3 regions of the Bradyrhizobium sp. BLXBL-01 genome follow, and region 1 is predicted to be linked to each of the others. Evidence: predicted binding sites of a transcription regulator. Region 1 holds the regulator's gene; each other region holds the start of a gene.
The links. Region 1 encodes LexA, which represses DNA repair genes until DNA is damaged. Its sites were predicted from a motif close to TGTTCNNNNTGTGTTCNG; they were not measured.
Positions count from the first base shown of each region.

Region 2: the regulator LexA is predicted to act here: its motif matches at 1,174-1,191, upstream of ACNJYA_RS28345 (DUF3072 domain-containing protein).
Region 3: the regulator LexA is predicted to act here: its motif matches at 4,348-4,365, upstream of ACNJYA_RS37365 (helicase-related protein).

Region 1 is NZ_CP182471.1:3,939,903-3,945,268, forward strand. It holds gene ACNJYA_RS18275 (DUF2171 domain-containing protein) at 1-196, shown strand, start outside; gene ACNJYA_RS18280 (ComEC/Rec2 family competence protein) at 293-2,572, shown strand; gene ACNJYA_RS18285 (hypothetical protein) at 2,698-3,132, opposite strand; gene lexA (transcriptional repressor LexA) at 3,508-4,209, opposite strand; gene ACNJYA_RS18295 (molybdopterin molybdotransferase MoeA) at 4,386-5,366, opposite strand, start outside.
Region 2 is NZ_CP182471.1:6,091,558-6,096,923, reverse strand. It holds gene ACNJYA_RS28355 (hypothetical protein) at 121-483, shown strand; gene ACNJYA_RS28350 (DUF6496 domain-containing protein) at 490-774, opposite strand; gene ACNJYA_RS28345 (DUF3072 domain-containing protein) at 943-1,137, opposite strand; gene ACNJYA_RS28340 (hypothetical protein) at 1,253-1,474, shown strand; gene ACNJYA_RS28335 (hypothetical protein) at 1,571-1,813, opposite strand; gene ACNJYA_RS28330 (hypothetical protein) at 1,909-2,172, opposite strand; gene ACNJYA_RS28325 (hypothetical protein) at 2,326-2,547, shown strand; gene ACNJYA_RS28320 (HWE histidine kinase domain-containing protein) at 2,544-4,031, opposite strand; gene ACNJYA_RS28315 (HAMP domain-containing protein) at 4,045-5,366, opposite strand, start outside.
Region 3 is NZ_CP182471.1:8,064,409-8,069,774, forward strand. It holds gene fdxA (ferredoxin FdxA) at 1-241, opposite strand, end outside; gene ACNJYA_RS37360 (S4 domain-containing protein) at 374-598, opposite strand; gene ACNJYA_RS37365 (helicase-related protein) at 654-4,067, opposite strand; gene ACNJYA_RS37370 (DUF3108 domain-containing protein) at 4,780-5,366, opposite strand, start outside.

The DNA.
Region 1 (5,366 bases):
CGACGGTGTCCATGTCGGCACCGTCGACAGGGTAGAGGGCAACCGCATCAAGCTGACCAGGAAGGACAGCGGCGAGGGCAGCCACAAGGGCCACCATCATTTCATCGACAAGGGCCTCGTTGCCGATGTTGAAGGCAACAAGGTGCGGCTGTCCGCCAAGGCGGACGTCGCCGTGACGATGGAAGAGGAAAAGTAGGGCGCTCCGTCGCCCGTTCCCGATCTGTACCGCTATTCGCGCAGCCGCACGGTCCGGTAGCCTCCGCACCCGTCGCGTATCGCAAGGTGCAGGGGAATGGCGGAGCCGGGGCGGCCAGGACGCTCCCAGGGAGTTGCCGGGACGTGGCCGGTCGGCCGCGCCGCCCCGGCCGGCGGCTTTGCGCCGGCGGGGTTTGGCATCTGGCCGGCCATCGTCGAAATGCTGCGCCAGTGGGCGCGCGCCGAGGCCGGGCCAGGCCGGCTGTTGCCGTGGGTGCCCGTCGCCTTTGGCGGCGGCATCGCGCTTTATTTCGCCGCCGATCATGAGCCGGTGCTGTGGGTGGTTGCCGCGACGGCCATCGCGCTGATGCTCGGCGCGGTGTTGCTCCGGCGGAGCCGGCTGTTTGCTCCTGCCATCATGATCGCGGCGGTCGCCGCCGGATTTGCCATGGCGACCTGGAAGACGGCGCGCGTCGCCCATCCCGTGCTCGCCAAGCCGCTTTATTCGGTGTCGCTGTCGGGCTTCGTGGAAGCGCGCGACATTCGCGAGCGTACCGATCGCTTCGTGCTGCGCGTCAGCGCGATGGAGGCGCAGCGCGGCGACGTCAAGCTCGAGCGCGTCCGCCTCTCGGTGCGCAAGGGCACGGCGCCCGAAGTCGGCAGCTTCGTGCAATTGAAGGCGCGGCTGCTGCCGCCGATCTCGCCGGTGCGGCCCGGCAGCTATGATTTCTCGCGCGACATGTTCTTCCAGAGCATCGGTGCCTCCGGCTTCGTGATGGGCGCGATCACGGCGTCCAGGCCGCCGGATGCCGGCGGCCTGCGGCTGCGCTACGCCGCCTTCATGCAGGGCCTGCGCGATGCAATCGACGCGCGCATCCGCGCAACGCTCGAAGGCGACAACCGGGCGATCGCAACGGCGCTGCTCACGGGGCGGCGCGATGCGATTACCGCGCCGGTCAACGATGCCATGTTCGTCTCGGGGCTCGGCCATGTGCTGTCGATCTCCGGCTATCACATGGCGGTCGTCGCCGGCGTGGTCTTCTTCGCGGTGCGCGCGCTGCTGGCCTTGATCCCGGGGCTGGCGGCCGGCTTTGCCATCAAGAAATGGTCGGCGGCCGCTGCGCTGGTCGCGGCGGCGTTCTACCTGTTGCTGTCGGGCGCGGAGGTCGCGACGCAACGATCGTTTTTCATGACGGCGGTGGTGCTGATCGCCGTCATGGTCGACCGCCGCGCCATCACCTTCCGCACGCTGGCGGTGGCGGCGCTGATCGTGCTCGCGGTCGCGCCCGAGGCGCTGGTGCATCCGAGCTTCCAGATGTCATTTGCGGCAACGCTCGGGCTGGTGGCGCTGGTGCAGATCGGCATGCCGAACCTGCTTGCCTCACCCGATCATTCCGCGACGGCGCGGATCGCGCTGTGGGGCGGCCGCGAGATCGCGATGCTGTTCCTGGCCTCGCTGATCGCGGGGCTCGCGACCACGCCATACGCCGCCTTCCACTTCCATCGCGTGACGCCATACGGCGTGCTCGCCAATCTCGGCGCCATGCCGGTGGTGTCGGCGCTGGTGATGCCGGCCGGGCTGTTGGGGCTGCTCGCGGCCCCCTTCGGGCTCGACGGCGTGTTCTGGTGGTTGATGGGAATCGGCATCGAGTGGATGGTCCTGGTCGCGCGCTGGGTGGCGGCCCTGCCGGGCGCCGTCGGCCGCATTCCGGCGTTCGGGATCGCGCCGCTGATCGCGGCGAGCCTCGGGCTCATCGTGATGGGCCTGTTGCGCACGCCCTTGCGCTGGTCCGGCGCCCTGGTGCTGCTGGCGGCGATCCTCTGGGGGCTGTCGATGCGCCAGCCTGATGTCCTGATTGCCGGGGATGGCGCGAGCGTCGCGGTCCGGGGCGGGGATGGGCGCTTGCAAGTGATCCGCGCCAGCAAGGACAGCTTCCTGCTGAAGGAGTGGCTGGCCGCCGATGCCGATCCGCGTGATGCCGGCAACGCCTCGTTGGCGAGCAGCGTGTCATGTGACGAGTCCGGTTGCGTGGCGCCGCTCGCGGACGGACGGCTGATCGCGTTGGCGACGCGCATCGACGCGCTGGCCGATGATTGCAGCCGCGCCGCGTTGGTGGTGACGGCGCGGCCCGCGCCGCCCGATTGCGCGGCGATGGTGGTCGATCGGGCGCGTCTTGCCAGTCAGGGCGCGCTGGCTCTGACGCGAAGCGCAGAGGGTTTTTCGGTGCAGGCGGTGAGGGCGAGAGGGGCAAGCCGTCCTTGGCTGCCGGCCGGCGCCGGCGAGGGGGATTTCGACGGCAGCCTCGTGCCGAAGACGGCCGTGCCTCGCAACCGGGACGCAACGCCATCGGAGGCCGACTTGCAGGCCGACGATTGAAGATCAATGCGGGGAAAAACCGGTCCGACGGGATCCCGCAGGACGCAAACCATACCATCTCGCCGGCCGCGGCCGGCGATGGCATTTGAATTTGGCCCTCGACTTTTCGGTCGGGGCCGACCGCGTCAGCCGATCGGCAGGCGCGTGATCGTGGGCCGCGTGTCGGCGACGATCTGCGGCTTGTGCTCGCGCTCGATGGCTTGCTGCGTCACCGGCAATTGCAGCACGGTCGCGCGCTGGCCTTCGACGAGCTGCGTCACCAGCACGTACTTGCCGTCCGGAAATTCGATCGCGTCATGATGGCGATCGGGAATGTGCGGGTCGATCTTGCCGAACTTGCCGACGCGGGAGTTGACGGTGCGCGTCCAGATCCAGCGGTTGTCGTAGCGGACGTTATCGGCGAAAGCGAGCTCCGTTCCCGGCAGCAGACAGACCGCGACGGAGAGATCGGCTTCGGAGGCGAAGCCGCGCGTCGAGGTGCCGCGGAAGGTTGTCGTGACGATCGTCTCGCCAACTTCGGCGGGGCGCGTCGCGACGGCATGCAGGCTATAGTCACACATCGGGTGCTCCTCATACTGGGATAGCGACCCGCGTCTCTTTCGAGGCGCAGGCCTCTATCAGAGTGGAAGCCTCCAACGCTCTGCTCGGTTATGGGCAAATCTGCGGCTCGCATCCGCAGCACGCGATCACATTATCTTTCCCGGATTCGATAGGAACAAACCTCGCGTCCTTGCATTTGGCCCGCACTATCGGCGCTGTCGGCACAACTCTACCGGCGGAGCGAAATGGCCGCGTGTCCGCATGGGCGAGTGTCGCGCGGGAAGAGGCGCCGAACAGTCAGCGCAGAACCAGAAAGACCATCCAGCCGGAGCGGACAAGTATCCGCTCCAATCTTGGATCGACGATCGAAGCGCGCGTAGCGCTTACTTCCGGTATCAGTACTTCCGGTAAAGCCCGATCAGCTTGCCCTGGATCTTCACGCGGTTCGGCGGAAGAATGCGGACCTCGTAGGCGGCATTGGCGGGCTCGAGCGCGATCGAGGCGCCGCGGCGGCGGAAGCGCTTGAGCGTGGCCTCCTCGTCGTCGATCAGCGCCACCACAATGTCGCCGGTATTGGCGGTCTCGTTGCGCTGGATCAGCGCCATGTCGCCGTCGAGGATGCCGGCCTCGACCATCGAATCGCCGCGCACCTCGAGCGCGTAGTGCTCGCCGGAGCCGAGCATGTCCGGCGGGACGCTGATGGTGTGGCTGCGGGTCTGCAGCGCCTCGATCGGCGTGCCGGCCGCGATGCGGCCCATCACGGGCACCGCGACGGGGCGCTCGCCCTCATCCGCGGGCGGGCTGGAGCTCGCGCGCACCTTGCCGAGATTGCCCTCGATGACGCTCGGGGTGAAGCCGCGGCGATTGCCGGCTGCGGCCTGGAGCTCGGGCAGCTTGATCACCTCGATGGCACGGGCGCGGTTGGGCAGGCGGCGAATGAAGCCGCGCTCCTCAAGCGCAGTGATCAGGCGATGAATGCCTGACTTCGAGCGCAGGTCGAGCGCATCCTTCATCTCGTCGAAGGACGGCGGCACGCCGCTTTCCTTCAGACGTTCGCTGATGAACCGCAGAAGCTCGTATTGTTTGCGCGTCAACATCTCGACCAAAGTCCCCCGGTTGATGTCGTTCGATTCCGAGACGATGAAGTCGGCAATAAGCCGCTACATCCTCGAAACAAATCATGAACGGACACTATATGTTCGATATGTGTTCCGCAACTGCTTAATTTATGGTGAACGCGGCCGAACTCGCGGAATGCGTGTGGCTCAGCAGCTCAGACGGGCAGCCGCAGCACCTCGCAAGGTGTGCCGGCCTCGGCCTTCGGCGCGAACGGTGCGCGCACGAGAAGTACCTGTGCCGCAGAGAGATTCGCAAGCAGGGAGGAGTCCTGATGGCTGACGGGAAGGGCGACGCGCGTGCCGTCGTCGCGCACCTCCAGCCGCGCACGCAGATAATCCTCGCGCTGATCGTTGGCGCCGAGGTCGCGGCCCAGCACGGCGCGCTCGCGCTGATGATGAATCACTGAACCGCCCGACAGGGCCCGAATCAAGGGCACCATGAACAGGAAGGCGCACACGTATGACGACACGGGATTGCCGGGCAGGCCGATCACGCGCATCGCGCCGAGGCGACCATGCATCATCGGCTTGCCGGGCCGGATCGCGATCTTCCAGAACGCCATCTCGATGCCTTCGCCCTTGAGCGCCTGCTGGACCAGATCGTGGTCGCCGACCGACGCACCGCCGGTCGTGACCAGGATGTCGGCACCGCTCTCGCGCGCGCGGCGGATGCCGGCGGACGTGGACTCCAGCGTATCGGCGGCAATTCCGAGGTCGATGGTCTCGGCGCCCTCGCTGCGGGCAAGGGCGTGCAGGGCATAGCCATTGGAATAGACGATCTGACCGGGACCAGGCGCGGTGCCCGGCATGACCAGCTCGTCGCCGGTGGCGAGAATCGCGACCCTCGGGCGGCGGATAACGCCGAGATAAGGATGATTCATTCCGGCGGCGAGGGCGAGATCGCGCTCGGTGAGACGGATTCCCTTGCGCAGCAGCACGTCGCCTTCGCGGAAGTCGACGCCCGCAGGGCGGATGTGCCGGCCACAAATTGCGGCTTCCTTGATCGTGACATGCTTGCCGTCGGCAATTGTGTCCTCCTGGATCACGACGGCATCGGCGCCGTCGGGAACGACGCCGCCGGTGAAGATCCGCACGGCTTCGCCGGGGCCGACCCTTCCCGCGAACGGCCGACCCGC
Region 2 (5,366 bases), 2.2 Mb from region 1:
CGCCAGGTGCCTCGGTGCTCTGTGGCAACGTCGCCGCTGAGAGGGGTTGCAAGCGTGGAACTTCGAACCTCGCGGCGCTTTGTGGAACTCGCCGGCGGTTCGCATGAGATCGGTGCCGACATGGATCGATTGAAGGTCTCGCTGAGGAGTGCGCTGCTGGTGGCGCCATTGGTGCTCTCAGGCGGAAACGCCCTCGGGCGCGACGACGGCCGCTACGCGGATTCCCCTCTGAAGCCATGGTTCGACAGTTTGCGCAGCCATCTCGGTCCGTGCTGCTCGGATGCGGACGGTTTCGCCGTCGCCGATCCCGACTGGGAGTCGCACAACGGGCGTTACCGTGTGCGCCTCGACGGGCAGTGGATCGACGTGCCGGATGAAGCCGTCATCACCGAGCCGAACCGGGCCGGCCGCACCATGGTGTGGCCGGTCAAGACTGCGTTCGGGATTTCGATCCGCTGCTTCATGCCTGGGAGCATGATCTGAGACCGGTCAGCGCGACCGTTTGGATGATTTGCGCTTCGATGATTTCCTGGACGACGTCCTCGACGATTTCTTGGACATCTTCTTGGCGCTCTTGCGCGTCGAAGCCTTCTTCGGGACCTTCTTTCCCTTCTTGCGTGCCTTCGACAATCCGACCGCGATCGCCTGCTTGCGGCTCTTGACGCGGCCGCCGCGCCCGCTCTTCGCGGTGCCCTTCTTGTAGCGCCGCATCTCGCTGGCGACATCGCTGCCCGAGCTGCTTGAGTAGCGGCGTTTCTTTGCCTTGCGTGCCATGCATGTTCTCCCTCGGCGAGGAGAACCATTCGGCACAACCATGGTTCCGGGAGCGCGGGCGGCGCAGCTAAAGCGCGATGCGATTAGGATGAACCGTCATCGCGCTTTAGGCTATTGTTCGAGCATGATCTCTTCGGAAAATCGCCGCACACTTTTCCGGACCATGCTCTAGAAGGAATTTGCCAGCTCGATCTCCGCTTCCAGCGCCTGGATGCGTCGTGCGGCCTCGCTAAAGGACAGATCCCGCGCATATTGGCCGGGCTGATAGGCCTCATCGCTCAGCCGCTTCAGCTTCAGGCCCTGCGCCCGTGTCATCTGCTCGCCAAGTACAAATCTGGCGTCGTATTTACCTTGAACCTGCATCTGGCGTCTCCGTCCTGAAATCGTGACTTGACTATATGTTCTTATTTTGTTCTAAAAAGCCATGGACAACAGAATTAATGAAATTCGACGTAAAATCAGAGCCTTGAGGCTTGAGATGGCCGACGTCGAGGCGTCGGTGCGCGACCTCGTCGAGCGCGATCGCGACTGCACGGAAAGGGCCCTGGCGCAGATGGACCTGCGCCGGAAAATCAACCTCCTGATTGCCGAATGGAAGGCGGCCGGCGGCAGCGACGTTCTGCCTGACGTCCGCGACCGGGTGCGCCTTCGTCCCGTGAAGACAGGCGGCAATCCCGCGCGCGCAGCCGAGCGCCGCTGAGATCGTTGGCGCCGGATACCGCCAAGTGCCGACCCCAAGATGAGATGGAAGACAGAGGGCCCCGCAATGGCGGGGCCCTCCATGATTTGGGAGCGCCTATTTGGTGTTGGTCATGCTGCCCTTGTTCGTCATGGTGCCGCTCTGATCGGAGCCCGGGCCGGCGCCGCCTTGGCCCGTGGGGTCAGCGCCCTTGGAAGACTTGGTGTTGGCGCCGGTGGTCTGCGACGATGACGTCGAGGATCCATGCTTGGCCTTGTGCGACTTGGCCTGGGCGGCGAACGGCGTGGCGGCAAGGCCGGTTGCTAGCATGACGGCGAGAGCGAGCTTGGTCGTGTTCATGCGGGGGAACTCCCTGTGTTAAATTGACGCAGGCAGCAAACCGCGCCTCGCGGCAGGAGTTCCCGGCAAGGCATCTTCCGTGCGTCACGCACGCTTCAAGTTTGCTTGTCCTCGGCCAGGATGAACACGGCGCCGGTGAGCGTCGCGCCGATCGCGAAGGTCGTCACCAAGGTGAGGGCGAAGACCGTCGCGGCCTGGCCCCCGCCGTTGTTCAGCAGGTTGGCCACGGCTGGATTGGACAGGACGAGCGTGAGGCTGAAGGTGAGGCCGAGCGCTGCGCCCATCATTGCATGCGTCATCAGCCTGATAAGGCCGCTGGCAGAGATCAGCTCGGACGACTTCTTGTTGTTGGTGCGCATGCGACGGCATCCCGAACTGCCACGCCAACGCGCTCGTGATTCCCTGGTTCCGTTCCGCTGAAGGAATTGTCATCGCCCGCTTCATCCGGCGTTCATGCCGGGCTTGCCAAGATGAGCGCCGGCAAAACGGGAACATCGACGGGGAACATCGACATGGGTAAGGTCGTCTTTCTTTACCGCTCGCTGGCCTATCGCAACGCAGCCGCGGACATCCTGCGCAAGGCGCGCAAGCTCCCGCGTGGCGCGGAGCGGAGCGCGGCTCGCCGCTACGCGAGGGCGCTGCGCGATCTCGCGCGAACGGAAGCCTGGCTCGAAGGGCGTATCGCGCGCGAACCGCGCACGGCTCAGCGCATGACGAGCGCAGCGTCCGGCTAGCCGGATGCGCGCTGCAATTCGGCAGCGCCCGCGGTGTCGAACTTGCCGGTTGCGGTGGTCGCGCTCTTGCGTGTCAACGGCACCTCCAGACGGCACAGCAGGCCCTCGGCGCGCCAATCGAACTGCGCCTGTCCGCCAAGCTGGGACTCGATGCTCGCAAGCAGGCTTCGCGTGCCGAAGCCGCGGGATTTCGGGGTCTTGACCAGGGGACCGCCGGATTCCTCCCAGCTCAGCGTGAGCCGCTCGGCGTCGACTTGCCAGTCGATCGCGAGCCGCCCCGATCGGGTCGAGAGCGCGCCGTACTTGGCCGAGTTGGTGAAGAGCTCGTGCAATGCGAGCGCCAACGTCTGGGCCGTCGCCGGCACCAGCTGAACTTCGGGCCCTGCCAATTTGATCTGGCCGCCGAGCGAATAGGGCGCAAGCTCCTCGTCGATCAGCCTGGAGAGCTCGGCGCCCTGCCAGCTCGACAGCGACAGGATGGTGTGCACGCGCGCCAGTGCATTGATGCGCCCCTCGACGGCATTGACATAGGCCTTGACCTCGTCGGCCCGGGTGAGGCGCACGATCGACTGCGCCAGCGCCAGCGCGTTCTTGGCGCGGTGATCGACTTCCCGCGCCAGCAGGTTCTGCCGCTCCTCGGCCCGCTTGCGCTCGGTGATGTCGACGGTTACGCCGCTGACCCGCACCACGCGCCCGCTCTCGTCGGTCGTCGCAGCCGCCGTGCCGACGCACCAGCGCACCTCGCCGTCGGGCCGCACGATGCGAAACTCCGTCTCGTAGGCGCGCGTGCCCTTGTTGAATTCGGCGATCGCCTTGCGCAACTGATCGACGTCGTCGGGGTGCAACAGGGCCTGAACGCTGCCCGGAGTGACCTCGAAATCCTCGGGGCTGACGCCGAAGATGCGGTATTGCCCCTCGTCCCACATCCAATCGCCGCTGATCCAGTCCCAGTCCCAGGACCCCATCTTGCCGGCCGCGATCGCCATGCTGCGCCGTTGCTCGCTCTCGCGCAGCTTCGCGGTGGAAGCCTCCAGTTCCGCGGTGCGGGCGCGGACGCGGTCCTCTAGCTCGTGGTTCAGCCGTTCGAGCTCGCGCGTCTTGCGGTAGAGCTCGGCAAACACCTTGATCTTGGCGCGAAGCACCTCCGGCACGACCGGCACCGGCACGTAATCGACCGCGCCCATCTCGTAGCCGCGCAGCCGGTCGATGTCGCTGACCTGGATGGCTGAGATGAAGATCATCGCGGTCTTCTGAAAGCGCGGATGCTCGCGGATCATCGCGGCGAGCTCGAAGCCGTCGAGCTCGGGCATGCAGACGTCGACCAGGATCACCGCGATCTCGGTCTTGAGCAGCACCTCCAGCGCCTCGCGGCCCGAGGAGGCGATCACGAGGTTCTCGCCGAGATCCTTCAGGATCACCTCATAGGCGAGCAGCTTGGCCGGCTGATCGTCGACGAGCAGGATGTTGACCTTTTCCTGGTCCATACGCGGGTCCAACTCAGCGATGCAGCCACATGCGGATCGCAAGCAGCAATTGGTCGGTGTTGACCGGCTTGGCGAGGTAATCGGACGCGCCGGCTTCGAGGCACTTCTCGCGGTCGCCCTTCATCGCCTTGGCGGTCAACGCGATGATCGGCAGACGGGAGAAGGCCGGGTTCTCGCGGATCACGCCGATGGTCTGGTAGCCATCCATCTGCGGCATCATGATGTCCATCAGCACGATCGCGATCTCCGGATTGGATTCGACCAGTGTCACCGCCTCGCTGCCCGTCGTCGCCGTCAGCACTTTCATGCCGCGTCGTTCCAGCACGCTGGACAGGGCGAAGATGTTGCGGGCGTCGTCGTCGACGAGCAGGGCGGTCTTGCCGATCAGGTCCTCGTCGGAACTGTTCAGCTTCTCCAGCATGCGCTGCTTCTCGACCGGCAGCTCCGTGATCACGCGATGCAGGAACAACGCGGTCTCGTCGAGCAGGCGCTCGGGCGATTCCACGCCCTTGACCACGATGCTGCGTGCCATGGTGTGAAGCTCGGCATCCTCCTCGGCGGAAAGCTCGCGGCCGGTGAACACCACGACGGGGATGTTCGACAGCGCCTCGTCGTTGCGGATCTGATCGAGCACCTCGAAGCCGCTCATGTCGGGCAGCCTGAGGTCGAGCACGACGCAATCGCAGGGCTGCTCGCGCAGCGTCGAGAGCGCGCCGGCCCCGGTATCCGTGGCCAGGATCTCGATGTCGTCGTGGTGCAGCAGCTCGCGGATCGAGAGCTGCTCGGCCTCGTTGTCCTCGACGATCAAGAGCCGCTTGCGCCGCGGCCGCGCATATTCCTTGATCTGCGTCAGCGCGGCCGAGACGCCCTCGGTCGTCGTCGGCTTGTTGACGAAGGAGAACGCGCCGCGCGCCAGCGCATGCTGGCGGTCCTCGTCGAGCGTGATGATCTGGACCGGGATGTGGCGGGTGAGCGGATTGTGCTTGAGCTGGCTCAGCACGGTCCAGCCGAGCATGTCGGGCAGGAAGACGTCGAGGGAGACGGCCGTCGGCTGGTACTGCTTGGCGAGCTCGAGGGCCTCGGCGCCGCGCGCGGCGACCAGGACCTTGAACCCCTTGTCGCGGGCCAGATCGACGAGTACGCGGGCATAGTGGGGGTCGTCCTCGACGATCAGGAGGATGGTGTCGCCGGGCTCGAGGTTGAGGCGGTCGTCGGGCAGCTGCTCAATGACGCGCTGCTGGTCAGGCGCGGCCGGCTGCAGCGCCGGTGGCTGGCTGTATTGCTGCGGCGCTGGCGCCCGCGGCGCGAGGGTCGGGCCGGAATATTTCAAGGGCA
Region 3 (5,366 bases), 4.1 Mb from region 1:
TGATGTTCGGCCAGCTCTTGGCGTAATCGGCGTTGACCTGGAGCCACTTTTCCAGCCCCGGTTCCGTGTCCGGCTTGATCGCGTCGGCGGGGCATTCCGGCTCGCACACGCCGCAATCGATGCACTCGTCCGGATGGATGACGAGCATGTTGTCGCCTTCGTAGAAGCAGTCGACCGGGCAGACCTCGACGCAGTCGGTGTACTTGCACTTGATGCAGTTTTCAGTGACGACGTAAGTCATCCAACGCTCCGAAAAGCTCTTTTAAAAGTCGCGGCTTGCCTAGCGCGGATGGCCCGGCGCCGCAAGGTCGGGAAGGCCCGATCATGACGGCTTTGTGTGTTTGACCGATCAAGAAATGAATACCAGGCGCAATTAATTGCGCGTCCCGAGCTCCTCGTAGAGCACGCGAGCCGAGGCGGCATCGCCACGGCGCTCGTTGAAGGCGGTGACCTTCAGCACGCGCACGCTGCGATCCAGCGCGATGGTGAGGACATCACCGGCCTTGATCGCGTGGCCCGGCGATGTCTCGCGCACGCCGTTGACGCGGACATGGCCGGTGACGACGAGCTCGGCCGCGGAGGTGCGCGCCTTCACCACCCGCGCGTGCCACAGCCATTTGTCGATGCGCTGCCGCTCGGTCGTCGTCGTGGGATTACTCCTTCCGCCCCAGCTGCTCCTTGAGCGCGGCGAGCTTGGCGAAGGGCGAGTTCGGATCGATCGGACGATCGCGCTCGCGCGGGTTCGCGCTGGAGGCGTAGGGACGCAGCGACGGACCGGACTCGCGATCTCGGCGGTCACGGCCCTTGTCACGGTCGCGGCCACGATTGTCGCGGCCCTTGTCGCGATCTCCGCCGAACTTCTTGTTGTCGCGGTTGCGATCGCGATCCTTGTCGCGGTCGCCCTTGCCCTGGAAGCTGCGATTGCGGTCGTCGCGGCGCTCACCGCCCTCGCCGCCTTCACGCGGCTTGCGGAAATCGCGGCGATGGCCGCCATGACGCTGGCGTTCGCCGCGCTTCTCGCCGTCGGCCGACTGCGCAGCCTCGCCTTCAGCAGGCGCACCGGCGGCCTCAGCGCCGGCCTGCGGACGCTGGTTGTGGTGGCGCTGGTGACGATGGCGCTCGTGGCGCGGCTTGCGATCCTCGTGACGGCCGCCGGGACGCCAGACCTCGACGAGCTCGGGCTCGGCGGGTGTCGCTGCGGCTTCGACCGGCGCGGCAGCATCGGGCGAAGCGGCAGCTTCGGTGGCGGCGGTCTCGGCGGCAGCGGCTTCGAGCCCGGCAGCCTCGACGGACGTTGCAGCCTCTTCTGCAGGCGGCGCGATGCCGGGGGCGTCTTCGGGCGTGACGGGCGCTTCTGAAGCTTCCAGCGCCGGCTCCTCGTGGGCCTCCTCAGGAGGGGGCTCGTCGTGCGGCTCCATGCTAGGGGCGTCTTCGACCGTGACGGCTTCGGCGGCGGCTTCAGCGGCCGGCGCCTCGGTCGGCAGGCCGGCAACGGCTTCAACCGCAGCCTCGGTCGAGGTCTCAGCACTGCCTTCAACGGGCGGCGTCGCGGCCGTAACCGTCTCAGTGACGACCTGCTCGGTGACGACAGGCTTTTGCGGCAGCGGCGGGCGCTTCTCCATGCGATAGCCGAGCGCGCGCAGCACGGAGGCAAAATCCTCGCCGGCAGATCCCGTGAGCGAGGTCATCGCCTGCGTCACCACGAAGCTGCGGCCGTCGAACGCGCCGGCGGGCTTTTCGCCGGGCGAATTCTCGCGCCAGGCCAGCGCCGGGCGGATCAGGTCGGCGAGGCGTTCCAGGATGTCGACGCGCACGGCGCGCTCGCCGGCCTGCTTGTAGCCGAGCACGCGATAGGCATCGCGCGGCAGCGCCTTGTCGACCGGGAACGAGGTGCGCCCCGAGGAGGCCAGATGCTGCGCCCCCGACAGCGCGGAGAGATCGACATTGTCCTGCTTCAGCGCCCAGAGCAGCGCGGCGAGCGCACGCGCGGCGGGCTTGAGCAGGCCGGGGAAATAGAGGTGATAGGCGCCGAAGCGGACGCCGTATTTGCGCAACGTCGCGCGCGAAGGCTGGTCGAGATCCTTCAGCTCGCTGGCAATCTTCGGACGCTCGAGCACGCCGAGCGCCTCGACCAGCTGATAGGCGATGCCGCGGGCGATGCCGGTGACGTCCTCGGCCTTCGACAGCTCGAACATCGGCCCGAGCAGCTTTTCGATGTGGGTCTTGAGCCAGAGCTCGAGCCGCGCCTGCACCTTGTCGCGGGGGGCGCCGGTCAGGCGCTCGTCCGAGATGATGCGGATGCGCGGATGCAGCGCGTCGTCTGCGGCGGCGAGCCGCGCCACCGCATCGCCGGTCCAGCGGATGATGCCTTCGGACGTCAGCACGAACTGCTCGTCCGGCGCATTGCCCAGCTTTTCGGCGCGCGCGTTGATCTCGCCGGCGAGCACCGCTTGCGCTGCAGCCTGCAAGGCTTTCGCATCGGAGCCGGCTTCCGCCGCATCCGGTGCAAAGGTGAAGCCATCGAGACGGCCGATGACATGGCCTTCGACGATGACTTCGCCGGTCTTGCCGATTTCAGTATTCAAGCTCGTGTTCTCCCGCAGGCGGCGCATCAATACACTGGTCCGGCGATCAACGAAACGCTCAGTCAAGCGTTCATGGAGCGCATCCGATAATTTATTTTCGACCTCCCGCGTGATCCCCTGCCAGCGTTCGGGGTCTTTCAGCCAGTCCGGGCGGTTGGCGACGAAGGTCCAGGTGCGGATCTGGGCGATTCGGGCCGACAGCGTGTCGATATCGCCGTCGATGCGATCGGCCTGGGTGACCTGGGACTCGAACCAGGCATCGGGAATACAGCTCTTGCGCATCAGGAAGCCGTACAGCGTCGTCACCAGCTCGGCATGGGCGGCCGGCGACAGCTTTCTGTAGTCCGGCACCTGGCAGGCTTCCCACAGACGCTCCACGGCGGCCTTGCCATGCGCGATATCGCGCACCTCGCCGTCGCGGGCGGCGTGATCGAGCACGCGCATGTCCTCGGCGATCGGCGCGCGCGTCAGCGTCTCGTGGCCGGGGGCGAGGTTCAGCGAGACCTGCAGCGCGCCGAGCGAGGAGAAATCCAGCTTCGAATTGCGCCATTGCAGCACCTTCACGGCATCGAAGGTGTGGTTCTGCAGCGCGTTGACGAGCTCGGGCTCGAACGGCGCGCAGCGGCCCGTGGTGCCGAAGGTGCCGTTGCGGGTGGCGCGGCCGGCGCGGCCCGCAATCTGCGCGAACTCGGACGGCGTCAGGCGGCGGAACTGGTAGCCGTCGAACTTGCGGTCGGAGGCAAAGGCGACGTGGTCGACGTCGAGATTGAGGCCCATGCCGACGGCGTCGGTGGCGACGAGATAATCGACGTCGCCGTTCTGGAACATCGCGACTTGCGCGTTTCGCGTGCGCGGCGACAGCGAGCCCAGCACCACGGCGGCGCCGCCATGCTGGCGGCGGATCAGCTCGGCGATGGCGTAGACTTCGTCGGCGGAGAAGGCGACGATGGCAGTGCGGCGCGGCTGGCGCGTGATCTTGCGGTCGCCGGCGAACTCGAGCTGCGACAATCTGGGCCGCGTGATCATGGAGACGCCCGGCAACAGGCGCTCGATGATCGGGCGCATGGTGGCGGCGCCTAACAGCAGCGTCTCGTCGCGGCCGCGGCGGTTGAGGATGCGATCGGTGAAGACGTGGCCGCGCTCGAGATCGGCGGCGATCTGGACCTCGTCGACGGCGAGGAAGGAGACGTCGAGATCCCTCGGCATCGCCTCCACGGTCGAGACCCAATAGCGCGGGTTCTTCGGCTTGATCTTCTCCTCGCCGGTGACGAGCGCGACGCTGGCCTCGCCGGCTCTGTCGGCGATCTTGTTGTAGACCTCGCGCGCGAGCAGGCGCAGCGGCAGGCCGATCAGCCCTGAGGGATGCGCCAGCATCCGCTCGATGGCGAGATGGGTCTTGCCGGTGTTGGTGGGACCGAGCACCGCGGTGACGCCCGCACCGGGTGCGCGCTCGGAGGCGAAGGGGGAGGAGGAAAAAGCCATGTCTGGGGATTAGGTAATGGCGATTTGGGCGAATGTCAGTGCGGTATGGGGCGGGGAGGGGGCTTGCTCTTCGTTCCTCATCCTTAAGGAGCGCGTCAGCGCGTCTCGAAGGATGAAGGCCCGGCTGGTGCTGCTGGGCAAGCCAAGCCCCTCGCCCTTCGAGACGGCCGCTTGCGCGGCCTCCTCAGGGTGAGGGGCACACCGAGGGTGTGGGAGCGCCCTCCCCAAATCCCGCGCAACTGTTTCACTTTGCGACGCTTTTCCCGTTCGCTTTAAGCCTCGGAACGACTCTAGAACGAATCGCGGCCGAATCGCTGACTCCCGATTGAGTCCCGTTCCGTTCACGCAACATGTCGCGGGACTCGTGTTGGTTGCGCACTAGATGGAGTTTTGCGGAGGCGCACAAGCGAGCGGGGTGGTTAAAGCTGGGGATGGCGGCGAGTCGAATCAGAATCGGGGAGGAGTCAAATGGATTCCCCGATTAGGGCCGTCAAAACACAAAGTGCGAAAACAACCCCATGCACAGTAGGTAAGTCATTGAAATCATTAGGGCGCGCTTTTGGAGACCCATTTCGCTCGTCATTCCGGGGCGCGACGCAGTCGCGAGCCCGGAATCCATCGGGCAACCGTCTGTGCCGCCTAATGGATTCCGGGCTCGCGCCAAGGGGCGCGCCCCGGAATGACGGCGGAGGGAGAGGCGCGGACTCTTCGCCTACTGCGTCTTCGCCACCCTTGGCGGCTGGGGGGCGGTGATGAAGCTCGTCGCTTCCAGCATGGCCGGCCCCAGGGGCGTCGGCACTTTCAGCCAGAACGGGACCAGGATGCGCGTGCCGGCGATCGGGGCGAACGCGATCTCCATGTTGCGCTGGGCGGCGAGGTATTTGATCACGGGGCGATCGGGGATGTAGCCGGCGATCGGCACGAAATAGATCGCGCAGACCACGACCGGGCCCTTGTACCCCTTCTCCGCCTTCACGGTCTCCATGCGCTTGAAATCGAGCTTGAGCTCGTAGCGCATGCGGCCGTCGAACACGGGGGCGGCGTTGTGGCAGGCCTCGGGCGCAACGGGATCGCCGGTGCCGGGCACGCGCAGCAGCGAGGCGGTCATCGGGTCCCACACGCCGCGGCGATGCGCGTCGGTGACGACGATGCGGTCGGGATCGACCGGCGGCTCCGGCAGAATGGCAAAATCCTTCACATTGCCCTTGTCGAGCGTGATGCGGATCTCTTCGGTCTTCTTCTGGGTGGTGGTGGAGGCCTGGTAGCCGGTCGCAACCAGCGCGCCATTGACGACGCGCC